Regions from separate parts of the Pantoea phytobeneficialis genome, predicted to be linked through region 3. Evidence: predicted binding sites of a transcription regulator. Region 3 holds the regulator's gene; each other region holds the start of a gene.
The links. The regulator LexA, encoded in region 3, represses DNA repair genes until DNA is damaged. The targets are predictions, from matches to a motif close to TNCTGTATGTACATACAGNA.

Region 1 (4,188 bases), 130 kb from region 3:
TATTGCGGTGATTGCCTGGAGCCTGTGGGGTAATCCCAACAAACTGCCGACCACTTCGCTGCAATGGGGCATTCTGGTGTGGCTCGGCGTTGCGGCGTCTGGCCTGGGATACTTTATGTGGAACTACGGCGCGACCCAGGTGGATGCGGGGACGCTGGGGATTATGAACAATATGCACGTTCCGGCTGGCTTGCTGGTGAACCTGGCGATCTGGCAGGAAAAACCGCACTGGCCCAGCTTTATCGCTGGAGCCATCGTGATTTTTGCGTCACTTTACGTTCATAAACGCTGGGTGTTGGGAAAGACCACCACCAGCCATTAAGCCTTTTTGACGGGGGTTGGACGCTGCACCAGCGTCAACCCCTTCAAAAAGTTACGCAGAATCTGGTCACCGCACTCGCGATAGTTTTTATGATCCGGGTTACGGAAAATCGCGCCAATCTCCGCCTGAGAAACTTTAAAGTTCGCCTTCAGCAACACCTCGGGGATATCCGTGGTCTTCAGGGCAAACGCGATGCGCAGTTTCTTCAGGAAAATGTTGTTATTCATCCGGCGCTCAATCGACGGCGCAGGCGCATCTTCGCTTTTACCACGACGATGGAAAATTAAACCGTTAAGGAAATACCCCATCAGCACGTCAGGGCAAGGACGATATGCAGCGTCATCGTCCTTCTTCAGCCATGCCTGAACATCTTCCAGCGGCACATCGCTGCCTGCCAGCGCAAAAATCTCCACCACTTTGCTGTCGCTCAGGTCCAGCATATAGCGCACACTGCGCAGCACATCGTTATTAGTCATGGTGAAAATCTCCTGGTCGCGGGTTAAGGCGGCGCATTATAGAGCAGGCTAACTCAGGAAGACAGGGGCTGTAACGAACCCGGGCGCGCAGCATCACGTACAAACGGCAAATGTTCGCAGGCATGCTGACGGGCAAAGCGCACAAACGCCTCCAGCACCGGCTGACGCTGCTCACCATCGCGCATCGCCGCATACAAACGGCTCCACAACCCATCGCCCAACGTTTTCGTCACCACCAACCCCTGTTGTTCAAAACTCTCCACTACCCAATGTGGTAACGCCGCAATGCCCATACCGGCTGACACCATCTGAATCAACAACAGGGTATTATCGACACTCTTCAGGGCTGGGCTGATGCCTGCCGGTTGCAGGAAGTTTCGCCAGATATCGAGACGCTGACGCTGCACCGGGTAAATCATCAGCACTTCATCTGCCAAATCTTCCGGTGAAATGTGCTCAACGTTTGCCAGTCGATGATCCGGGGCCATCACCAGGCGCACCTCAAAATCGAACATCGGCGAATAGAACAAACCGCTGCGCGGCAGAATATCCGAGGTCAGCACCACATCCAGCTCACCCTGTTGCAAGGCTGGTTGTGGGTCAAAGGTCACGCCAGATTTAAAATCCATCACCACCTGGGGCCAACTCTGACGGAAATTATTTAACGCAGGCGTCAGCCACTGAATGCAACTGTGACACTCAATCGCAATACGCAGCGTGGTTTGATGCGGCTCATGACAAGCCTGCAAGGCTTGCTGAATCTGCGGCAGGATCTGCTCAGCCAGTTGTAACAGGATCTCCCCCTGTGGCGTAAAGCGTAGCGGCTGGCTCTTACGCACAAACAGGCGAAAGCCCAGCCGTTGCTCCAGATCGCTGAACTGATGAGACAACGCCGATTGCGTTTGATGAAGCTGGGCAGCGGCGGCAGCCAGCGAACCGGTATTCCTTAACGCTTGCAGCGTTCGCAGGTGTTTGAGTTCGATCATGAGAATCCTTCACATCGAGATTGAACAATTTGCGCTTGAGGAACATACAGTACCCGCAGAATATAGCGGTGTAAACATCTGGACGGCTAAACATCTCCAGCAAGCGTTGTGACCAGTCTATGTTGGCCCTGATTTGAAGCGCGTGCTGCACAGTTAAGAATACCTGGAGAACAACAAATGACCATTCTGAACCACACACTCGGTTTCCCTCGCGTCGGTTTGCGTCGTGAATTGAAAAAAGCTCAGGAAAGCTACTGGGCAGGTAACAGTTCACAGGAAGAGCTGCTGGCTGTGGGCCGTGAACTGCGTGCGCGCCACTGGCAACAACAGAAAGATGCGGGTGTGGACCTGCTGCCCGTGGGCGACTTCGCCTGGTACGATCACGTACTGACCACCAGCCTGCTGCTGGGCAACGTACCGGCACGTCATCAGAATAAAGAGGGTTCAGTCGATCTCGACACCCTGTTCCGCCTGGGCCGTGGCCGTGCACCGACCGGTGAACCGGCGGCTGCCGCGGAGATGACCAAATGGTTTAACACCAACTATCACTACATGGTGCCGGAATTCACCCGTGGGCAGCAGTTCAAACTGACCTGGACCCAATTGCTGGACGAAGTGGACGAAGCGCTGGCGCTCGGCCACAACGTCAAACCTGTGCTGCTCGGTCCGGTGACTTACCTGTGGTTGGGTAAAGTGAAGGGTGAACAGTTTGACCGCCTGTCATTGCTGCCAGCGATCCTGCCGGTCTACCAACAGGTGCTGGCTGAACTGAAAAAACGCGGTATCGAATGGGTGCAGATTGATGAACCGGCACTGTCGCTGGAACTGCCAGCGGCGTGGCGCGCGGCGTTTCAACCCGCTTATGACGCGCTACAGGGTGCAACCAAACTGCTGCTGACCACCTACTTCGACAGCATCGGCCAAAACCTGGAAGTGATCAAAGCGCTGCCGGTGCAGGGCCTGCACGTTGACCTGGTACACGGCAAAGACGATATTCAACAGCTCCACCAACAACTGCCTGCCGAATGGCTGCTGTCGGTCGGGGTGATCAACGGTCGCAACGTCTGGCGTGCTGATCTCAGCCGCTGGTTTGAGCGCCTGCAACCGCTGGTGGGGCAACGCCCGCAACTGTGGATTGGCTCCTCTTGCTCCCTGCTGCACAGCCCGATCGACCTGAGCGTGGAAACCCGCCTGGATGATGAAGTCAAAAGCTGGTTCGCCTTCGCCCTGCAAAAATGCGCAGAGCTGGCATTGTTGAGCAAGGCATTGAATAACAATGATGCCCAGTCACTGGAAGCCTGGAGTGCGCCAATCCGAGCCCGTGCCCACTCCAGCCGGGTGCACAATGCCGCCGTGGCGCAGCGTTTGGCCAATATTCAGGCCGCAGATACTGAGCGTCACAGCGCTTACCGTGAACGCGCCAAAGCGCAACGTAACCGCTTCAATCTGCCCGCATGGCCAACCACCACCATTGGTTCATTTCCCCAGACCACAGAAATTCGCGGCCTGCGCCTCGACTTCAAAAAAGGCAACATTGATGGCGGCCACTACCGTACCGGCATCGCTGAACACATCAAACAGGCGATTGTCGAGCAGGAACGCCTCGGTCTGGACGTGCTGGTGCACGGCGAAGCGGAGCGTAACGACATGGTCGAATACTTCGGGGAAAATCTCGATGGCTTCATCTTTACCCAGAACGGTTGGGTACAGAGCTACGGTTCACGCTGCGTCAAACCGCCAGTGATCATCGGTGATGTCAGCCGCCCGGCAGCCATCACCGTGGAGTGGGCGAAATATGCGCAGTCGCTGACCGACAAACCGGTCAAAGGTATGCTTACCGGTCCGGTCACCATCTTGTGCTGGTCGTTCCCGCGCGAAGACGTCAGCCGTGAAACCATCGCTAAACAGATTGCGCTGGCACTGCGCGACGAAGTGGCCGATCTGGAAAAAGCCGGTATCGGCATTATCCAGATTGACGAACCGGCGCTGCGTGAAGGCCTGCCGCTGCATCAATCTGACTGGGCGGCGTACCTCACCTGGGCGGTGGATGCGTTCCGTCTCAACGCCGCCGTGGCGCAGGATGACACCCAGATCCACACCCATATGTGTTATTGCGAGTTCAACGACATCATGGACTCGATTGCCGCCCTGGATGCCGACGTGATCACCATCGAAACCTCACGTTCCGACATGGACCTGCTGGATGCGTTTAAAGAGTTTGAATACCCAAATGAAATCGGCCCAGGTGTGTATGACATCCACTCACCGAACGTACCGAGTGTTGAATGGATGGAGGATTTGCTGCGTAAAGCCGCGCTGAGTATCCCGGAGCAACGTCTGTGGGTGAATCCGGACTGCGGTCTGAAAACCCGAGGTTGGACAGAAACCCGTCAGGCACTGGCGA
Region 2 (4,188 bases), 1.1 Mb from region 3:
GTAGAAGCCATCGAAGAAGTTGAAGGGCTGCTACGTAACATCGCTGATGCCTGGAAAGAAGTCGCTCAACCTCAACACCTTCAGGACGCCGTTTAATGACTATCGCACCGCATCTGATTGCCATTTACCAGCAGTTACTCGATCTCAGCCAGGGAATGCTGCGCCTTGCCGCAGACGGCGAATGGGATGAATTAATCACCAAGGAGATGGAATACGTTAGTGCGGTGCAACAGTTGGCACGATCGACGCAAGATAACGCACCTTCGCTGCAAACTCAGGAGCAACTTCGCCCGGTACTACGCCATATCCTTGACAATGAGAGTGAAGTCAAACGCCTGTTACAGGCACGTCTGGATGAACTGGCACAGCTGGTTGGACAATCATCACGGCAGAAAACCATGATGAGCGCCTACGGCAAGCAAGGCAGCGTATTGGTACCACGTCAGTCAGTCTGAGTGTTACCTGAAGTAGCGGCAGCGAAACCTCTTTCTCTGCCGCTATTTTTTCAACGATTAATTCTGTGCGGCACTCTGCGTCGGACGCAAAATCTCAGGTTCAATATTCTGAATCACATCGTCATTTGGTCGTGCGGCGACTTCTTTTAATGCCTGCTGACATTCAACGGTTGGACGGTCCACTTTACGCATCCGCAAGCCATCGTAACGCAGCTCACCATTATTTAATCTCAGCGGCATCACACGTACCTGGCGTGTCACGTTAACCCATTGGTCATCCAGACGAGTCAGCTTGCCGGGTTTGGCAATAACGCGCTGCCACTGGCGGCAATCAAGCGTATCGCCCTGTGCGCCAATAATCAGACTGCCCATTGCCTGATCGCTCACCAGCTTGCGTTGGGGACCGACCGTTTGCCAGTAGCCCTGCAATTCCGCTGGCGCGGGCGTCTTCACCGCCGCTTCATAATTGTTGATTTGCGCACACCCCGTCAGCGCCAGCGCGGTCAATACCATCCACTTTTTCATCATTCGATCCCTACACTCGCTTCAATGGCGGCTACGTTATAATTTTTCCAGGGCGTTGCGCAAGGTATCTGCACAGGATCTGGCTGGTTCCTGACAAGCTGACGCATGCGCGCTACACTACGCGCCGAGTTTATTAGCAGGAACCTCCGCATGAAAACGCCAGAACAATATTACGCCCAGGCCCGAGAAATGTTTTTTGCCGCCCATCCTGATTTCCAGGCGGCGCTGGATGAATTGACAGAGAATGATGCGCAGCAAGCGGGCATGACCCTGACTGCGCTGCACCAGTGGCACGCAGAACGTATCTATGCCGCGTTCTTACGCCAGAAGAACCTCGACGGCATGCTGTTTTCTATTCAGCTTGCCGAACCGGATAAAGCGGTGGCCGCAGAGGCCATCGAAACCTACCTGAAATCTCACGCGGCGGCGTTAGGTATGACGTGGGAAGAGTTCTGTATTAAGAACGAACTTTAAACACTTCAGTTTTGCGTGGTCGCGATTTCACACCTCCTACCACTCAAAATGATCAGGATAAAGTTGTACAAGGACGAAAAACTTGTATAAGTTAGTTCTACGACTTCGGTCGTAGATTGTCCTTGAACGAATGGTGCTTTTGCACCGCCTCTGGAGGTGTTGCTGGATTTCCACCTCCAGAGGTTCTATTTTTTCACTTACTCTTCACGTTCTATCGCCTTCACTTCGACATAACGCGCCACTGCCAACAGGCGATTGATATGGGTCAGCAGCAGATCCACATCAGACTGCAAAAACTCTTCAGAGGAGCGAGACGCGGTGACAATCGCATCCTGTACCGTTTCACTGATGGTCAGCGAATTATCCTGCTTTGCCTGAATCAATAACGCGGCCAGCAACAGCGACTGCGCTTCGACCTGTGCCATCAGCTCTTTCGCTTCCACATCCATCTTTGCCATCTTAAGTAAAATATCGACGACCAACTGGCGCATGCTTCCCCTCCTGGCGTGAAAAAGTGACGTGGTGAGAGACAGGTCGAGAAAATTATCAGCTTTCCCCTTCCTGCCGCTTGATACTGTTTTTATTTACAGTAATATGACGCTCTGATTGATTAAATGGAATGCCCTGAATGTTTGTGGAGCTGATTTACGACAAGCGCAACGTCGCAGGATTACCCGGTGCGCGCGAAATGATCTTGCAGGAACTGGAAAAACGCGTGCAGCGGGTATTTCCGGAGCTTGAGGTACGGGTCAAACCGATGGAACGGAACGCCATTGAGACCGATATGAGTAAAAATGATAAAGCCACCCTGGCACGCATCATCGAGGAGATGTTCGATGAAGCCGATATGTGGCTGGTGGCCGACTAAATCACCGCGTTGGTGGCTTAGCGCTCCTGCTCGTTATGATTGACGGCGATTTCCATATCCTGAATCGCCTGATCAATATCGTCCAGCAGTTTTCCCTGCTTATTAATCAACGTATCGAATCGTGCGGCATATTCTTTGTCTTTATACTCACCGGCATCAAAGGCCAGCCAGTGACTGGAAAGAGTTTCGGTGTTGGTCTGCGCATAATGACGCATCTCTTTTAGCTGTGAGGTGACATCACGCAGGTAGTCAGTTTTGGTTTTGATTGCCTCTGAATCACTCATGCTATATTCCTTTTCTGTGAAAATTACCCATTTAAATAACGCTTCAGTGATTAAAGGTAGTTAAATATATCGATAACGCATTAGGAATAATCGGATCTGACTTTTCTACTGAGGCTGATGCCCTCGCTGCCGTGTGCCGGCCATGCAAATGACTCGCCGAAAAGTATCAATGCAAAAAACCCGCTCACAGGCGGGTCAAGTAACACAAAAACTACGGCAAAAATTACAACACGTCGGTCAAGTGATCGACGACAACCCTTCCGTTTACATCGGTTTGCGTAATACGGTAGCTGACATTCCAGGACCGCTGGATGCACAGTTTATCAAACAGGGAGACATGGCCCTTATGTTCACCATTCTTCCCGACAATACGCCATTCGGTAATATCTTCCTGACCGCGATTGTTGAGCCTTTGTATGCTCTGTTCTACTAAGCGATCGCTATCATCAATCTTCAAATAATCACGCAACATTGTGCTCACCTCCCGTTAACGAAGGTCACACTACGCTTTTTATTTGTCGTTTCAATCTAATATTTTTATCGTTAACCATAACACGGTCGGATGCAGAAAGAATCCGATTTGACGTAAACAGAACAGCGCTTTTTACCCTGTCGAGCGCTTTCAGACGCTTCTCAAGATAAATAATCGCTGTCTGAGACATTTTCCCTGGATGCTCTGTTAATGTAGACCTCACAAAAATAATGTTCCGGAACCTGCCATGCTCTCAACCATCCTTTATCGCAGCCATCTCTGCGACCATGTTCCAGTGAAAAGACTGGAAGACATGGTTGAAAAAGCCAATAGAAATAATGAATTATTGGATGTGACGGGCATTTTATTATTTGACGGGCTGCATTTTTTTCAGTTGCTGGAAGGGCCAACCGATGCTGTACAGTCTATCTATGACCGGATCTGTAAAGACGCCCGCCATCAAAACCTGGTAGAGCTATTGCACGACTATGCCCCGGCGCGCCGTTTTGGCAATACCGGGATGGAGCTGTTTGATTTACGCGAACACGATAAAGCCACGGTTTTACAGGCGGTGCTCAATAAAGGAACATCAAAATACCAGCTTACCTTTGAAGACCGGGCATTACGATTTCTGCGAACGTTTGTCGAGGCCGGAGAAAAAGAGAACTATTTCGAAATCCCGCCCGGCAACACCTGGGAATTTATCGCCGACGAGCAGGAAAATTTAATCATCGATGTTCCGCAAGACGCTTCTGTCCAGTGTCATTTTGCTTTCCAGCCGATTATCGACCCCTTTTCACGCGAAGTACTGGCGCTGGAAGCGCTGATTCGCAGTGCTGATGGCGGCTCACCACAAAAGTTTTTTGCCCCATACAGTCGCAAGCAAGCTTATGAGGTTGATCTCAAATGCAAAAGCCAGGCATTTAAGCTGGCAAAGCAGTTCAACATCCCGAAATTAACGCTGTCGATTAATCTGCTGCCGATGTCGCTGGTGATGGTGCCAAATGCGGTGGACTACCTGCTGGAAGAAATTCATGCCAATGGCCTGATCCCGGAGCAGATTGTGGTTGAGGTGACGGAAGATGAGGCCATCTCACGCGCCGACGAATT
Region 3 (4,188 bases):
ACGATCGGAGGGCAGGAGCATCGTCCTTAAACGGGTCCGTTACCAGCGATAATCCTTGTTGTGACTTTCCCAGTCTTTAACTTCTCGCTCGGCCTGATCTTTTGCGTAGCCGTAGCGTTCCTGAATTTTCCCGACAAGCTGATCGCGTTTCCCTTCAATGACCGTCATATCGTCATCCGTCAGCTTGCCCCATTTTTCTTTCACTTTCCCTTTGAATTGTTTCCAGTTTCCGCTCACTTCGTCTTTGTTCATAACCTTTCTCCATGTTATGTCGAGTGATAGTGGTGGAATACCCAACGCCAGCGGGTAAAACCAACATAAAGCGCTACTCATTCGCGCTGATAAGGATAACTATAGTAGACATTACGGAATGGTTAGCACACTTACGGATTATTCTGTATTCAAAGCATCATAGTTAACTGTTTGCGAACCAGCTGTCATGACGCCAGTGACGACGCCAGACGAACCAGAGCGTTATTCCACGCACGGCCAGAAACACCGTCACCGCCAGCCACAATCCATGATTACCTAACCAGGGAAGCGTCAGTAATGACAGGCCATAACCGAGCGCCGCCAGCGCCATGCTGTTACGCATTTCCCGGCCGCGCGTTGCCCCGATAAACATGCCATCCAACAGGTAGCACCACACGCCCACTAACGGCATCACCACCTGCCATAACAGATAGCGATCGGCCGCATCGCGTAATGCCTCCAGTGAAGTCAGCAGGGCCACGATATGGGTGCCAAATAACGCATAAATCGCCGCAAACAGCAGCGCGACCAACCCCGCCTGACGGCAGGCAGCATGCCAGATGAGCAATAGCCGGCTGCGATCTTTGGCACCGACGGCTTCACCAGAACACGCTTCAACCGCATAAGCAAAGCCATCCTGTGCATACGCGGTGAAAGTCAGAAACATCAACAGCACCGCATTGACCGCTACCACATCCGGGCCAATACGTGCACCGAGTATCGTCAGGGAAGCAAAGCAGATTTGTAGCAGGAAGGAGCGCAGCATAATGTCGCGATTGAGGCGAAACAGACGAGCAGCATCACCGCGCCAACTCTCCCGCAGCATCGCCAAATCAATTCCGCGCAGCTTCAATACACGCGCCACCATCCATAATCCGACGGCAAGTGTCGTATATTCAGCCAGTGCCGTTGCTGCTGCGGCACCTGCTACGCCCCAATGCAGCCCCAACACAAACGCCAGATCCAACAGGATATTGACCAAATTCCCCACCACCAGTAGCACCACTGGCGCACGCGCATATTGCACCCCCAACAACCAACCGAGGATGACCAGGTTTGCCAGCGTGGCGGGAGCGCTCAGCCAGCGAATCTGAATGAACAATTGCGCCTGCTGTTGGACCTCCTGGCTGCCACCCATCAGCACCGCTGCCAGATTACTGACTGGCGTGCGCAGCAAAATAAACAGCACACCGGCCACCAGGGCAATGAGTAAAGGCTGGGTAAGCGCCCGAGCCAGTGCCTTTTTGTTGCCAGCACCAAATGCCTGAGCAGTCAGCCCGGTGGTGCTCATACGTAAAAACAGCAGCAACATAAAGATGAAACTGGTCGCCGTGGTGCCAACCGCCACACCGCCGAGATAAATGGGACTATCGAGATGACCAATGACGGCGGTATCAACCACGCCAAGTAGCGGAACAGTGATATTGGAGAGAATCATAGGCAGCGCCAGCCGCCAGAGTGCTTTGTCAGAGGAGGAAAACAGCTGCATCAGCCCGTCCCGGTTTGCTGCACTACCGTCTTGTCAGAGAATAAAACCACGGCAGCACAGAAGGCTGCCGTAGCAGGGGGAATCAAGGTATCAGAGCCACTCGCCGTTACGCACAATGCCTACCGCCAGTCCTTCGACCGTCAGGGATTGTTCGCGGGTATCGACAACAATCGGCTGGAAGTCGCTGTTTTCCGGCAGCAGTTGCACAATTGCGCCCTGCTTTTTCCAGCGCTTCACCGTGACTTCGTCATCGATACGTGCGACGACAACCTGGCCGTTACGCACTTCCTGTGTTTTGTGTACCGCCAGCAGATCGCCATCCATAATGCCGATATCTTTCATCGACATGCCGCTGACACGCAGCAGGAAATCAGCGCTGGGTTTGAACAGGTTAGCATCGACCTGGTAGTGCGCTTCAATGTGCTCCTGCGCCAGCAAAGGTTCACCCGCAGCGACACGGCCAACCAATGGCAGCCCCTCACTGGCTTCTTCTTCCATCAATAAACGAATGCCGCGCGAAGCGCCGGAAACGATCTCAATAACGCCTTTACGCGCTAATGCTTTCAGGTGTTCTTCTGCCGCATTAGGTGAGCGGAAGCCCAGCTGCGAAGCAATTTCCGCACGCGTTGGCGGCATGCCCGTCTGGTTAATATGGTCGCGAATCAGATCATAGACCTGTTGCTGCCTGCTGGTTAACGCTTTCATCCCGCCCCCTGGTTGTTTATACAGTCGCTGTGAGTATATACAGGTATTGGTGAAATGGAAACCAAAACTGAGGGAAAAATCAGCGAGTTGATGAATCCGGAATCCTTATCGCAAATGTGACCAAAGCAGCGCGATCCAGACAAACAGCGCCAGTAAAATAGCCAGCAACACGGCGGCCGATCCCATGTCTTTCGCGCGTCCAGCCAGCGGATGGCGTTCCTGACCAATGCGGTCGACCACGGCTTCAATGGCGCTATTCAGGATCTCAACAATGACCACCAGCACTACGGAACCAATCATGAGTACGCGGGAAATCGCATCAACATCCAGCCAGCACGCCACTATAATTGCCACTAATGCGGCAATAGCTTCCTGGCGAAACGCTGCTTCATGTGTCCAGGCAGCGCGCAATCCCTGCCAGGAATAACCGGCTGCTTTCACTATCCTGAGAAAACCGGTGACGTTATTTGCCATGTCGTTGAACCCTTTACTCGTTTTGACGTCAGTCTGGGCAGCCGGAGTGGTGCAGCCACAGATTTTCGCGGCGCATTCTGGTATGCTTGCCGCGCTTTGCTAACAAGAGGCTTGAAGTTGTCTATGTCAGGTTGGCGTAAACTTTATTATAAATTATTGAATTTACCACTCTCCATTTTGGTAAAGAGTAAGGCCATTCCCGCCGATCCCGTGTCCGAGCATGGACTGGATCCGACGCGGCCTATCCTGTATGTACTGCCTTATGATTCCAAGGCCGATCTCCTCACACTGCGTTCGCAGTGTCTGAAACACGATCTGCCCGATCCGCTCGCACCGCTGGAAATTGACGGCTCATTGCTGCCGCGACATGTGTTTATCCACGATGGACCGCGTGTTTTCCCGTATTTCGTGCCGAATCTGGAGTCCGTAAAGCTGTTCCATGACTACCTTGATCTGCACCGCAGCAACCCGGAACTGGATGTACAGATGCTGCCAGTATCGGTGATGTTTGGACGTGCACCAGGACGTGAAGTTCAGGGGGAATCCACCCCTCACCTGCGTATTCTGAACGGTGTGCAGAAATTCTTCGCCATTCTCTGGCATGGTCGCGATAGCTTTGTGCGCTTTTCGCCGACCGTTTCACTGCGCCAGATGGCGACCGAACACGGTACGGATAAGTCGATAGCCCAGAAACTGGCACGCGTGGCGCGGATCCACTTCGCCCGCCAGCGTCTGGCTGCGATTGGCCCGCGCTTGCCCGCCCGCCAGGATCTGTTTAATAAGCTGCTGCAATCGAAAGCGATTGAAAAAGCGGTGGAAGACGAGGCGCGCAGCAAAAAGATTTCCCACGAGAAAGCACAGCAAAACGCCGTCGAATTGATGGAAGAGATTGCTGCCGACTTCTCGTATGAAGCTATCCGCGTCACCGATCGCGTGATGGGCTGGATGTGGAGTCGTCTCTATCAGGGGATCAACGTGAATGGTGGCGAGCGAGTGCGCCAGTTGGCACAGGATGGACATGAGATCGTTTATGTCCCCTGCCATCGTAGCCACATGGATTACTTGCTGCTTTCCTACGTTCTCTATCATCAGGGACTGGTGCCGCCGCACATCGCCGCAGGTATCAACCTGAATTTCTGGCCCGCCGGGCCGATTTTCCGTCGCCTTGGCGCGTTCTTTATTCGCCGCACCTTCAAGGGCAACAAGCTTTACTCTACGGTCTTCCGTGAATATCTGGGCGAGTTGTTTAATCGCGGTTATTCGGTTGA

Region 1: metR (HTH-type transcriptional regulator MetR) is a predicted target of LexA. The motif match lies at 1,817-1,836, and genes of this name have one in related genera.
Region 2: CTZ24_RS16665 (DinI-like family protein) is a predicted target of LexA. The motif match lies at 2,027-2,046, and genes of this name have one in related genera.

Annotation. Positions count from the first base shown of each region.
Region 1 is NZ_CP024636.1:213,739-217,926, forward strand. Features, by position in the region: gene CTZ24_RS00935 (carboxylate/amino acid/amine transporter) at 1-322, shown strand, start outside; gene CTZ24_RS00940 (YehS family protein) at 319-798, opposite strand; gene metR (HTH-type transcriptional regulator MetR) at 852-1,784, opposite strand; gene metE (5-methyltetrahydropteroyltriglutamate--homocysteine S-methyltransferase) at 1,962-4,188, shown strand, end outside.
Region 2 is NZ_CP024636.1:3,609,663-3,613,850, reverse strand. Features, by position in the region: gene fliS (flagellar export chaperone FliS) at 1-96, shown strand, start outside; gene fliT (flagella biosynthesis regulatory protein FliT) at 96-455, shown strand; gene yedD (lipoprotein YedD) at 513-980, opposite strand; gene CTZ24_RS16675 (DUF6388 family protein) at 1,131-1,454, shown strand; gene iraP (anti-adapter protein IraP) at 1,652-1,945, opposite strand; gene CTZ24_RS16665 (DinI-like family protein) at 2,083-2,322, shown strand; gene CTZ24_RS16660 (hypothetical protein) at 2,340-2,606, opposite strand; gene CTZ24_RS26935 (hypothetical protein) at 2,776-3,039, shown strand; gene CTZ24_RS16650 (diguanylate phosphodiesterase) at 3,326-4,188, shown strand, end outside.
Region 3 is NZ_CP024636.1:348,217-352,404, reverse strand. Features, by position in the region: gene CTZ24_RS01560 (CsbD family protein) at 40-252, opposite strand; gene dinF (MATE family efflux transporter DinF) at 416-1,741, opposite strand; gene lexA (transcriptional repressor LexA) at 1,832-2,446, opposite strand; gene CTZ24_RS01545 (diacylglycerol kinase) at 2,552-2,920, opposite strand; gene plsB (glycerol-3-phosphate 1-O-acyltransferase PlsB) at 3,044-4,188, shown strand, end outside.